DNA from 3 places in the Limnoraphis robusta BA-68 BA1 genome. Region 3 is predicted to be linked to each of the others. Evidence: riboswitches for the same ligand, from Rfam matches in the RefSeq annotation. Region 3 holds a riboswitch; each other region holds the start of a gene.

Region 1 (4,596 bases), on a different contig from region 3:
GTGCCGCAGAAATCGATCGCGTGGGCGGTAACAACACCTCAGCCTGTTCACCGCGAAATGGAATGAGAGCCACCTGATCACGACTTTGGTAGGCTTCGTTCAGCAGTTCCAGGACGGCACCTTTAGCAGACTGCATCCGGTTGAGTGCCATCGAACCCGAAGCATCCACCAAAAACACAACTAACGCCCCAGACTTCCTGGCTAACAGTTTGGCGCGAATATCCCCGGACTCCACAATCACCTTGCGATCCGGTTGACGCAGACGCCGAGCTTTTTGGTAGGGAGCAGCAGCTCTGAGAGTGGCATCTACAGCAATTCGCTGAACTTTTCCTCTGGGTAAAATCGGTTTAATGTAGCGACCGCGATCATCAGAAAAAATTAAACTGCGACTGCCCGATTTACCCTGACGGTTTGCCTTATTTGCAAAGGATAACACAGTTGGATCGAGAATAATACCCTCCGGATCGAAAATAAATTCTTCGGGAATACTCATCTGTTCTTCTTCGGGGGGTTCCGGGTTTTCTTGATCTTCGTCGTCGTCAACGTCATCGTCTTGTTCAGACTGTTCGGGGGGCGGTGGGGGTGGCGGTTGCTGAGGTTGTTCTTCCGGTGGCGTTTGGATAACGGTTGCACGGGGAACGATAACTAATTCTACTGCGCGTCGCAGATCATCGGCGAGAACTTCGGTTTGACCTTCAAAGGCGGCTGAAGCTTGGGCGACTCGCACGGCAAAGAGTTCGGCTCGATGTCCTTGGACTCCGCCTCGTAGCGCTTCTTCAACCAGATAGTGTATTTGTTCGGGTTTGATGCTAACGTCTTTTAACCATTCTCGGGCTAAGAGAATTTGAGTTTTTAAGTTATCAATATCTTCGCTATATTGAGTTAAAAAGGCTTCGGGAGAACTCGCATAACTGGTGACTCTATCAACCGCAGCCACTCGTTGATCTAAACTTAAGGCGCCATCGGCTGAAAGAGAAATGGCTATTCTATCTAATAAATGTTCTCGAAGCGGCCCTTCTTCGGGGTTATAAGTTGCAATAAATAACGGTTTACAGGGATGTTCAAAACTCATCCCTTCTCGTTCAATTCGGTTACAGCCTTCGGTGAGAACAGTTAATAATAAGTTACTAATATTATCATCGAGTAAATTAATCTCATCGATGTACAAAATCCCTCGATGAGCCGCCGCTAAGAGTCCCGGTTGAAAGACGGTTTCCCCTTGTCTAACGGATTTTTCCACATCCACTGAACCGAGTAAACGATCTTCGGTTACGCCGAGGGGAACTTGAATAAAAGGTGCGGGGATAACTTGTGTTTCTTGGTTGGGGTTGTCGGGATCGGGTTCGAGGTTGGCGATTTCCCCTTTGACGACTTCGATGGGGGGTAATAGGGCATGAAGGGCGCGGGCCATCACTGACTTGGCGGTTCCTCGACGTCCAGCGATCGCCACGCCTCCGAGTCCTGGATCAACGGCTGCCATTAAAAGGGCGAGTTTGATCGCCTCTTGTGCAACGACGGCACTCAACGGGAAGCTGATCGGTGTGGGAGCGGTTGCCGCAGGCATGACTTTAGGAGTTTTTTAGGTACAGCCTTTCATCTTAGCAATTGATGGGTGTTTTTACTAGCGCTTGACGGACAGCTTGATCATTGCTTCTCAAATTTTAGTAATTTGTGATACAAATTTCCAGTAAAAAAGGTGACAATACCTCATCCGAGAATTTTCGGGAGGATCTCGGACAACAATTAAAAGACTACTCGATCAATCCGTTTCCCTGACTGAGATCACAAAGGAAATCTTATCGGATTCTCTCTGTCAAAAAAATTTAAAAACTTGTTGACAATTGAAAAATTATAAAGATAAAATGAGCATAGAAAAATAAAACAAACAGTCAGCCTAATCCGGCAGATAAAAGCCCTTGTTGAGATCACTAATTTTTTTAGTGAAATACAAGTGTTGCTGGAACGGAGGAACCAAATTTTGGGGCTAATCTCGCAAAGGTAGTCTTTGGAAACAGAGTGACCAAGACATGAGAAGGGCATCTCTCAGCCCTCGCCCGTCAGCTAACTTCGTAGGCATTGAGAGGAGTCTGAAGCGCCAACTTTCTAATCACAATTAGATAGATTGTCAATTCAGTTTCCTTGGTTGGTATAGGTCTGATTTGTAGTACCCACCCTAAGAACCTGAACGGTTTACCATGACACCCCGAATTTCATTATCTTTGATCGCGCTTTCTGATGCGTTGGTTCCTTTCCTGTGGCTAAAAACGAGCGATATTATTCTCATATCTGTTTTGGGAAGTATAGGAATAGTTTTAATGTGGTCAATTATTCATTCTTTTATTGTGACCACCATGCCAACACCCACATTACCGATGTTGGTTAACTCAAGTTTAACATTAGGCAAATTGTTTAAAAACTATTTGGAGGTGATCGTTTTAATTGGCAAATCCCTAAATGTTGCAGTTGGCTAATATAGCGGTGTGCGCTCGTATGAGGTACGAACCAGAAACCCGGTTTCTAGCAGAAACCGGGTTTCTACCCAATCGGTGTTGTACCTCACAGAACTGAAAACAGCTATAGATTGAAAAACGCTAGAATAAAGATTCATATTCCTTGAGTAAAAAATGCTCTTTCAACGACTTGATCCTTTGTCCGCAAACTCGTTAGTATCAAACTAAAAGCCCTTAATGACCGTGAGAATATGTGTTTAGCGGAGCAAGTTTGATGTCCAATACATCTGATCAAGAAGAAAACTTTTATATTGTCGCAATAGGCGCCTCGGCGGGGGGAGTGCAAGCCCTACAAACCTTTTTTGCCAATCTATCCAATAGTCCCAACGCCGCTTTTGTTGTCATCCTCCACCACCCCCCCGATAGCGGACATCAGCTATCCGAAATTCTACAACGCCAAACCTCGCTACCCGTCAATGTGATCGAGAATGAAAGCACCATCGACAAAAATAACGTCTATGTCCAACCCCCGCACACCTATCTCAATATCCGGGATCATCGCCTGTATTTAAGTGATTTTCCGACAGAAGGCCTCCCCCTTCCCATTACTCACTTTTTTCAATCCCTCGCCCTAGAATATAACGAACGAGCCATCGGAATTTTGCTGTCGGGTTCGGGAAGTGACGGGGCGGAAGGCTTAAAAAACATCAGTCGGGCTGGTGGGATTGCCCTCGTTCAATGTCCTGAGAGCGCTCAATTTCAAGGAATGCCCAACAGTGCGATTACCTCCGGTTTAGTCGATGAAATCCTCTCGCCTGTGGAATTGGCTGAGGTTGTCTATGATATTACCCACTTGGGAGGACATGAACGGATTTCTCCTCAAGCCCCAAATCTTATTACGACAGAGCAGTTGGGGCAGATTTTAAACATTCTCGCCACAAAACAACAAACGGATTTTTCTCAATACAAAACCACAACCCTCCACCGTCGCATTGGGCATCGCTTCGCCCTGTCTCGCCTGGGAAGTATAGATAGTTATATTCGATTTTTGGCTAAAAACAACGAAGAACAGCAAAAACTCTGTCAGGATATTTTAATCGGGGCGACTCGCTTTTTTAGAGATCCGTCGGCGTGGAAAATTATTAGTGAAGACGTTTTACCGAAACTGATTAATGAACTCACCGCCGAAGATCAACTGAGAATTTGGGTTTCCGCTTGTGCGACGGGTGAAGAAGCCTACACAATGGCTATTTTAGTCAATGAAGCGATCCGCAACAGTGAAAAAGCGATTAACTATAAAATTTTTGCCACCGATCTCGATACTCAAGCCTTAGAAGTTGCCTCGAGGGGCATCTACCCCGAAGCGATTGCCAATGATATTTCGGCTGAACGTTTGGAACGATATTTTACTTATGATAATAGCTGTTTTCGGGTGAAGCGATCGCTGCGGGAAATGCTAATTTTTTCGCCCCATGATTTAACGACGAATCCTGGCTTTTCTCAGATGAGTTTGATTAGTTGTCGCAATGTTTTGATTTATATGCAGCCGCAGTTACAACAGCGAGTGTTGCAATTGCTGCATTTTTCATTGAAGCCCCAAGGGGTTTTGTTTTTGGGCGATACTGAATCTTTAGGGGAGTTGGATCAGGAGTTTATGCTGATCAATACCCAGTGGAAAATCTACAGCAAACGCCGAGATGTTAAGCTGTCGCTCACCCAATTGGTCACTCGCCAGCCTGCGATTGTCAGGACTTCGATGAATTCAATTTTACCGAACAAGTCCAATACACCCCGGTTTGAGCAATTACTTGAAGAAATTTTTAAACAGAGTTTTGAGTCTCGGCTGATTACTTGTGTATTAGTGAATCGAGAAAATCGATTAATCCATGTTTTTTATAATACTGCTGATCTTTTAGAAATTAGCTTGGGTGAGGCGGATTTAGAGATCAGTAAAATTATCCATCCCGATTTAAAATTACCCTTAGCAACGTCTCTACACCGAGCCAAACGAAATCAAGAACCCGTTTTGTATAACGGCATCAAAATCAATCGAAATGATCAGTCTGAAATGGTGAGACTGAAGATCGGTCATAATCCTAATTTGGAGAGCTTGGAAGATTGTTTTATTGTCTTCTTAGAAATAGAA
Region 2 (4,596 bases), on a different contig from region 3:
ACAGCCCAGGCTGCAATGAATTTACTAATTATTAACCCTAAAACAATAGCGAGAGGTAAGGTAAAATTTGTGGTTAAGGTAGAGAGAAAAACCGGAACATTCAGAAAAAGCCCCATCGCAATGAAGAAAAAGGGAATAAACAATACACTGCCTACAAATTCCACTTTGTCTTTAACGAGGCTATTTCCCACCGCATCGTTAACGGCTAAACCTGCTAAAAATGCCCCAACAATTTGATCGATCTGAATAATTTGAGCGCCAACAGAAGCGAGAAATACTGATAATAAAACAAATAAGAACTGATTGCCTTCTTCACTGCCATTTCTTTTAAAATAGGCTTTTCCAGCCCAATCAAAGCCAAATAAAACGACAGCCGAATAAATCGCTAGGCTTCCGAGTTGCCAACTCAAACTATAGAGTGAAAATTCTCCGGCTTGAACGGACACACAAATTGCCAAGACTAATAAAGCGCTAATACTGGTAAAAATCGTAGCACCAACACTAATAATAATTGGTTCTGTATCAATCAGTCCTAAGCGTTGAACAATGGGATAAGCCAACAGCGTATGAGAAGCCAGTAAGGAACCAATTAAAATAGCCGCATTCCAACCAAAGCCGAACCAAAGCCCAATAGCAATTCCCGCCAGCATGGGAAAAATAAAGGTAGAAATTCCAAAGCCTATCGCCCGATCTTTTTTGCTTTTAAACTGGGCGAGATCAATTTCTAAACCCGCTACAAACATCAGGTAAATTTTCCCGATGTCTGACAGCAGTTTCATGGTTTCAGATTGAGAATCTAATACGCCTAAACCATGTTCACCTAAAACTACACCTGCTAATAATAATCCCACGAGTCCAGGAAGACGGAGACGTTCAAACCAGGGCGGTAACGTCAGAGAAACGAGTAGTAATATGGTAAAGATGACAATGGGGCTGTCTGGTAGCCAATTGAGTAGTTGCATGGTTGGCATTCACGAGTCAAAACCAATACCAACGATAACCCATTTCAAAGAAATCAACAACTGAAGTCAATTTCAAAAAAAGGATTATGACTGTTTGAGAAACATAACTCCAACATATATTGCGGCTGCTACCAGTTGAACTCCCATGACTGGTAATCCGTATTTGAGGAATCTTTGAAATGAAATTGTGCGTCCATGTTGTTCAGAAATCCCTGCTGCCACAATGTTAGCAGAAGCCCCTAATAAAGTGCCGTTGCCGCCCAAAGTCGCACCATACATCATCGCATAAAATAAAGGTAAGACTTCAACCGGAAACTGTCCTTGAAAATCTACGGCTAATACTTCAGGCCCGGCTAAACCGACATTCACTAAATATTGTTTGAGAAGGGGAACCATCGCCACGACGAGGGGAATATTCGGAACAACACTCGAAAGAATACCGACAAAAAACAGTAAAAGGATTGAACCAAAAGCAATATTTGTACCCACGACAACGGCTAAAACGCCAGACAAATTATTAATGACCCCGGTTTTTTGGAGTCCTCCCACTAACACAAAGACAGCCATAAAGAAGAGTAAGGTACTCCAGTCAATATCCCGGAGAATATGGTTGATCGAATCAATATGACTATGATGGGATAATAGCAGGGCTAAAGCTGCCCCTAATAACGCTACAGCCCCCGGTGAAACAGGAATCGGTAAGGATTCTCCGATGATAAAAAAGGTGATCACAAAAGCTGCAATTAGACCTCCTATAGCTAAGGTTCGGGGATGATTAATTTTAGGGAGAGAAAGTTTATCAATATTTTTTAATTTGGCTCTCCAGATTTTTGGGAATAAAATAGGCAGTAACAGAATTACACTTAAAACCGCTACCGCACCGCCTAAGCTGAGGCGAAATAAGTAATCTGTAAAACTCATGTTAATCGCATCTCCGACGATATAGGTTGCCGGATCACCGACTAAGGTTAATAATCCTGCACTATTGGCGATAAAAACCATTAAAATCAACAATGGCACAAAGTCAATTCCGATTTGTGTCGCCATTGGTGGAATGAGAGGTGCGAGTAACATGACCGTTGTCGCGTTGGGAAGAACGGCACAAATCGGGGCGGTAATTGCTACAATTCCCAGAAGTAATCGCTTTCCTTCTCCTTTAGAAATCATCACCATTTTTGTCGCTAGATAGGCAAAAACATTAGTCGGTTCAAAGGCACGAACTAACACCATAACCCCAAAGAATAAAGCAATAGTTGCATGACTTTGACTAATATAATCGACGGCTTCTGTCAAGGTCATTACATGAAGAAAAACCAAAATTAAGGCACCTAAAAGTGCAGCAATGGTTAAGTGTAGAAAATCTGTCGTAATGAAAAACATTACGGCGATAAATGTTGTAGCTGCAATGAAAGGCTGAAAATTACCCATAGATAGAAAATGATCCATAGCAGTAAACCTGATAATTAGTGGTGTTGGAGGGTTCAACTTGGCTGTGACGATTTAGGTAAGTCTAAAAAAATACCTAACATTCGATGGATAGCCTAAAACTTGCAGTTAGGTTTGAGGAAAATTAAACCTAACTAACTGACTAGAATTATTAAGTTTGAGTAGGGTTGGAAAAAAGTTAAATCCAACCCCTAAAAAATTTATTTTTCACAATGCCTCAATCAAACAAACAGGTACACAGAAGCGAGCAGTACCAATGGTTGCAACTGAGAGAATCAAGACATTGTAATAGTATACGTGTCGATTCTTCAGTCTCCCCTCAATGCCTACGGAGTTAGCTGACGGGCTAGGATTGAGAGATATCCTTCTTGACTCATCGGGAGTCAAAGATAAGCCCCAAAAAGTGGTTCCTCCGCTCCCCATTGTTCTAAGCAGGAATGCTGAGAAGATAATGAGAGATTAGGCTGACTTGCTCTTGATGAACGTAGCGTAACATATTTTTTTTCAGAAGGGAAGATCTGTATAGAATTAATTAAGATTAGTTAATCAAATCCCCAGCTTCATCAAGAAACGGGGGACTTGTATTACTGATTAAACAAGATTACAGGGATTGAGTTTACCACCATTTGCGATTCCCTTCTTCATCAACACGGGCTTGACGAATGACATCAGAAATCTCTTCAGCATCTCGGACATGGTGTAATGCTTCTTTATTCCCATCTTCATCTTCTACGATAAAATAAGTGGGAACAACAACATGATCTCCAGTCACATCGGGCGCATCAACAGCCACTTGTTTAGCCTTTTCTTCGACAGACATCGACTCATCAATGCGATCGCCAGGGTTTGCTGTTAAGCGATTTCCCTTTTCTTTTAATTCTGCTTTTTGTTGACGTTTTTGTTGAGGATCAACTTCCTCGGGGTTCATCGGTTGTTGAATATCGGAATTTTTTTGATCTTCGTTTCTGGTATCACTAGGCATTACTTTAATCTCCTTTTATCAGGATCTTCAAAAATTGACTTTTTTTTACTGTAGTCAATTTATGCCTAGACTTTCATCTTGCTTTAGGAGTAATCTTTCAAAATTCCTAAAAATTATCCTCCTTCTTCAGAGAGAAAGAAGCGATAAAATATCTCTTCTCTCTCTATTAAAATCTACCTATTACTTCAGGGTTCTAAACCATACAGCCAGACAATTAATAGGGGTGTAACAATTGCCATCAATAAATTCAGAGGTCCACCGACGCGCAAAAAGTCAACAAACTTGTATCCTCCAGGCCCATAAACCATTGTATTAGTTTGATAGCCAATGGGTGTCATAAAGCTATTAGAAGCAGCAAATGTCACCGCAAACATAAAAGCCAAAGGGTTGAGATTTAACGTTTCTGCAACTTGTACAGCAATGGGAATCATTAAAACAACTGAAGCATTATTAGAGAGAATTTCGGTTAATACAGAGGTTGCAGCAAAGAAAAAGGTTAAAATCCAATAGCCAGAAAGATTACCGCCTAATCCAGCAATGAAATTCCCTAGTAATTCTGTAGCGCCAGATTTATCCATTGCTGTTCCTAAAGGAATCAAACCTGCTAACAGAAAAATCACATCCCAACGTACCGCCCCGTAAATTTCCCCGGGTTTCAGACAACCTGTAACAATCATTAAAATTACGCCTGTTAAACCAGTGATTAAAATTGGCAGCCAGTCAAAGGCTGCAACCCCAATCACAGCCAGGGTAATTAATACCGCAATCAGGGCTTTATCGGTGCGAAGGGTTTCGACATCTTGTTGTTCTAAAACCAGGAGTTCTCGGGTTGTTTGTAAACCAATAAAACTCTGTTTCGGCCCTTGAACCAATAACAAATCACCAAATCGTAAGGGAATTCGACCTAAACGACCTCGCAATAATTCAGCCCCTCTACGAATGGCTAAAACCGTCGCATTATAGCGTTGTCGAAAGCGTAATTCTTTCAGTGTTGTGCCAATTAAACGGGAATTTGAGAGAATTAATACTTCCCCAATTTTCTCTTCTTCAGTGGTTAAAATTGATTCAATTTCTTGGGTTTGAAACTGTACATCGGGTAACAGACTTAACCCTCGTTCTTCGCGGATTTTGAGTAAATCATCTTTCCCACTACGAACGATCAAAATATCTCCAACCCCTAAAACTTTATCCCCCAAGGGTTGAGAA
Region 3 (4,596 bases):
GAGTGAGTAAACGCAAAGTATTCAGGGTGCGGTTTAGGGAACTCGCCTCATTTAAGGTTGGGATAATAATGGAAACACGCAACATTACTGCTGATAATAGGGTGAATGACAGCAAAAAATTTCTGCTCTTAGCAGTATAGTTATTAGTTGTCACCCGGCACATTTATCTCGAGAAACAAATATCCTCAATTTTCGTCCTATCTTGCGAGTCAACATCCCCCCAAGCCATGAAACGTCTGAACCCCTGGAAACGCTTTGGAATTTTTGCTTTAGTTGGTTTATTGCTGAGTTTTGTTGTCAGTTGTGCAACGGTTAGTTCTGATAATAATGCCAGTGATAATCGTCAGGAAGTCGAATTCTGGACGATGCAACTTCAACCGCAGTTTACTGATTATTTTAACCAATTAATTGCGAATTTTGAAGCGGAAAATCCTGAGTTAAAAATTCGTTGGGTCGATGTGCCTTGGTCAGCGATGGAAAGTCGAATTTTAGCTTCTGTTTCGGCAAAAACAGCGCCGGATGTGGTGAATTTAAACCCCGATTTTGCCGCTTTACTCGCCGGACGAAATGCTTGGTTAAACTTAAATGAACAAGTACCAGAAGAGGTGCGATCGCAATATTTACCGAATATTTTAAAAGCCAATAGTATTGAAAGATGTAAAGAAAATAATTGCCGCTTAGAAAATTATGGAGTTCCTTGGTATTTAACAACACAAATTACGATCTATAATCAAGAGTTATTTCAAAAAGCAGGATTAAAAACCGCACCTACAACTTATACAGAACTCGCCGAATTCGCTCAAACGATTAAAGAAAAAACAGGTAAATATGCCTTGTTTGTATCCTTTGTTCCCGAAGATTCTTCTCAGGTTTTACAATCTTTAGTTCAAATGGGGGTGCAGTTAGTTGATGAACAAAGAAAAGCAGCCTTTAACAGTCCTGAAGGAAAAGCCGCCTTTCAATATTGGGTAGATTTATATCAAAATAACCTGCTTCCTCAAGAAGTTTTAACTCAAGGACATCGACGCGCAATTGAACTTTATCAAGCGGGAGAAATCGCTATTTTAATATCAGGGCCACAGTTTTTTAAAGCCATTGCAGAAAACGCTCCCACTATTGCTAAAGTTTCGACTCCCGCCCCACAAATTACCGGAGAAACCGGGAAAAAAAGCGTTGCGGTGATGAATTTAGTGATTCCGAGAGAAACGCCTAATCCTGAAAATGCGTTAAAATTTGCCTTGTTTGTCACCAATTCTACCAATCAACTCGCTTTTGCAAAAGTCGCAAATGTATTACCTTCGACGGTTGAAGCCTTAAAAGATAGTCATTTTAGACCCGTTCAAGGACGAAATACCCAAGAAGATCAAGCCCGAATTATTAGTGCAAAACAAATGGATGAAACCGATACTTTACTCCCCCCCTTAAAAGATATCAAAAGACTGCAAAAGATTATTTATGATAACTTACAAGCCGCAATGTTAAACGAAAAAACCGTCGAACAAGCGCTTTTAGATGCAGAAAATGCTTGGAATCAACGGTGATAATCCTATCGGTCAAATCTATCCTAAGATGGATGATCGTAATGATAGTTTAACGCTTTTTATTGCCGCTTGCAGGCTTTGCTGGAGTGATTGCACTTTGGTGGCTTTTGGAGTCTGCTGATCGCTATTACCGATGATAATAACATCTGCATTCCAGCGATAGGCATGATGACAAATTAATCGGAAGAGACAACGCTCAACTCTTTTGGTAATAATCCTAAAATGGGGCAGGGCGTTTGATTTGCTAATTGCTTAACCAACGGATGTTTTAAGGTTCGACATCCGAGTAACATCACCTCAGCATCCATTTCTTGGGCTGTTTTACTGAGTTCAGTCGCAACATTACCAATTCGTAAATGAGCATCCAGAGAACCCCGCCATTCACTGGCTAAACAGCGTGCTTGCCAAAGAATATGATCGGCTTTTTCTATCGTTGCGGGTTGAACCTGATCAATGACATAAACAATATGAACTAAGACGGGATTTTGCTTGACTAAACGGGTTTGATGCGCGATCCAAAGTGCCATATCCAGCGCCGCTTGACTCTGATCTGATCCGGTATAACCCACGACAATATTCAGGGTGAGGTTAGAGGATTCTGTTCGACGTGGAGAGATTTTGTTTTGAGGTAATAGCACCATTTGCTGTGTCAAGTCATCGCAGCCAAGTACGCTCTGTAAACGCATCAACATCGGTTTCCGCATGAAGTTGTCTCCTTATCTGTGTGGTGATTTAGCGAGTGTTAAGGAGATCCAATGTTGCAATTGGGTTCTCCTTCCAATGCCTACGAAGTTAGCTGACGGGCTAAGGCTGGAAGGTGCCTCTCTCGGTTACATTGCGCGAGATTCGCCCCGATTTTTGGTTCCTCCGTTTCTCACAAAGTTTCTCTGCTCTTGTAGAAGTTGAGAAATTCTGCTCGAATTAGGCTGGCTTGCTATTCTTTCTGAACTATTATAGCATTGAATGAAAAATGTCTACTCTGTCTAAAGATATAAAAGGGGCGACTCGTCCCGGATAAATAGAGTCCGGATTACAGTTTTTTCAGTTAACAGTTTTTGAAGAATTGTAACGTGGGGATTGAGTAACGAATCTCTCTCAAAATCTCAAACTTAAGCGGAGTTCTGCCCTAGCAATTAAAGCCGGGTTATAGGGAAGATCAAAGTCGCTATCGTTTAGATTGGTCATAGTTGATCCCCCCTGCCCACTTAAAAAGAGGGGTGAGTTTTTGGTGAGTTTTTTATTCGATTGGAAAACCGCCATATTGATTAATTATATCATCAATTTGCTGCATCAATATCATTGTTTCGTTTAAGGCTGTAACAATATTTTGATAATGTTCTAAATCGTCAAAGTCTAACACTCTGTCTTTTCGATCTTTTAACCATTTTTGACAGACTTGATATCCTCCCACATAAAAATTCCAAACCTCTAACGGAACTCCTTCAAAGTATTGGGTTTTGTTAATATAAACTCGTCCGGGTTGATTTTGCTTCGGTTCAACATAACGAACTTTTTCAACTTTATTATCTCCGTCTTCGGGATAACTGGTCATTTCTGTTGCGGTAACTTTCATCAGATGCAGGTTAACGAGGCGATCGCCTTTTTCACACAAACACCAAAATAATTCAGAGTTGGATGTTAGGGGAACCCGAGGAAAGTCTATTTTGAGAAATTCTGCATAACGTTGGCGGTAGGTGGGAGAATGAAAGATGGCGTAAATGTAATTAAAAATATCTTCGGGGCCAAAAGTTTGGTGTTTGTCGCCTTTTCCATCTGCAATAAATTCTAATTCTAGGCGAGTTGAGAAGTCTTGAATAAATTCCGATGAAAGGTTAGGGCGGCGACCTCCAGGTGCGTTAGTGGGTTGTAAATCAAATAATGTGGGGTTATCAGTGGGGTAAAGATAGAGAGGAAAAAGATAACTTCTCTCTTTTGTATTACTAGATATAGAACAGTTATCTGTAACAAATTTTGTAATTCCTACTAAAGTCCACTCTCTTTGTTGTGATTGTTGACGAGATGTTATTAATCCCAAATTATCACCATAAATCATATGTTGCATTATATTATATCCAGCACCTCCACGTCCAATTTGAATGAGATTAATTTGATATAGTAAATACCTCTGATCAAAAGGTCTATAAAGATATGGAATAATATTTTTCCGCCAATCTGTAGCTCTAATTTTATTCCTTTCTCTGTAAGTATTCCAGTAGCGATCATCTGACAAACTATATGTTTCTTTAATTTGAATATCAGTATATTGATCGCTTTGCAAAGTTTCTATTCTTTGATTAAGACTTTCTAAATCAAAATCAATTAATAGTTTATCTCGATTAGTTTTTACGCCAGTTAAGTTTGAAGATAAAATGTCAGCTATTTTCCAATAGGCTTGATACTCTGGTAGTAGTCTTTTATCTTGAGGTTTGAATAGATAAAAAGATGATTCTGGTTTTAATATTTCCCAATCTGTTGAACTCACATCATTTTCAGCTAACCAATGATATTTTCCGCTTATCAGTTTTTTTTCTTTAGACTGATTTTCATATAACTCCCGTACTCCCCATAAATCAGCATGATAAACTGTAGCAAGCTTTTGACTGCTTTCAGGATACTTAACAAAAATTCCAATCGCGACACCCTGCTGAATATCAAACACATTCTGATCGGGTGAACCATCTGAACAGACCTCTTTCTTTTTGCTATTTCCATGCAAATCTAAAACATAAATTTCATCAAAGGTTTGCATCAAATTTTGACGCATTCCTCTAAACGTTGGGTTATCTAAATAACCATGATTTGTGATTAATGCAACAATTCCATCACCTGTTAAACGAACTCGATGTTGAGCAAAACGAATAAATTTAACATAATCATCCAATAAATTTTGTGAGTTATGTTCTTTTAAAGGTTGACCATCAACTTGATAGTAATCTCTGACCAATCCAACAATCCAAGGATCGGTATTCATAGAAACTGCTGAATAAGGCGGATTTCCTAATACAACCATCACAGGAATATCTTGCTTGACTTCTTTTGCTGCTTCTGCTTCATC

Evidence for each region. Region 3 has a riboswitch for cyclic di-AMP ahead of VB836_RS23770 (universal stress protein). Riboswitches for the same ligand answer to the same signal wherever they lie in the genome.
Region 1: linked by a shared signal. The riboswitch ahead of VB836_RS05245 (hypothetical protein) and the one ahead of VB836_RS23770 (universal stress protein) in region 3 are both predicted to bind cyclic di-AMP.
Region 2: linked by a shared signal. The riboswitch ahead of VB836_RS03465 (ArsB/NhaD family transporter) and the one ahead of VB836_RS23770 (universal stress protein) in region 3 are both predicted to bind cyclic di-AMP.

Annotation. Positions count from the first base shown of each region.
Region 1 is NZ_JAYGHR010000007.1:31,517-36,112, reverse strand. It holds gene bchD (magnesium chelatase ATPase subunit D) at 1-1,564, opposite strand, end outside; cyclic di-AMP (ydaO/yuaA leader) riboswitch at 1,946-2,091, shown strand; gene VB836_RS05245 (hypothetical protein) at 2,196-2,471, shown strand; gene VB836_RS05240 (CheR family methyltransferase) at 2,725-4,596, shown strand, end outside.
Region 2 is NZ_JAYGHR010000004.1:82,771-87,366, reverse strand. It holds gene VB836_RS03470 (cation:proton antiporter) at 1-971, opposite strand, end outside; gene VB836_RS03465 (ArsB/NhaD family transporter) at 1,047-2,408, opposite strand; cyclic di-AMP (ydaO/yuaA leader) riboswitch at 2,717-2,852, opposite strand; gene VB836_RS30300 (hypothetical protein) at 3,025-3,390, opposite strand; gene VB836_RS03455 (SLC13 family permease) at 3,576-4,596, opposite strand, start outside.
Region 3 is NZ_JAYGHR010000081.1:15,237-19,832, reverse strand. It holds gene VB836_RS23780 (TIGR04283 family arsenosugar biosynthesis glycosyltransferase) at 1-85, opposite strand, end outside; gene VB836_RS23775 (ABC transporter substrate-binding protein) at 228-1,541, shown strand; gene VB836_RS23770 (universal stress protein) at 1,718-2,245, opposite strand; cyclic di-AMP (ydaO/yuaA leader) riboswitch at 2,308-2,443, opposite strand; gene VB836_RS23765 (type ISP restriction/modification enzyme) at 2,779-4,596, opposite strand, start outside.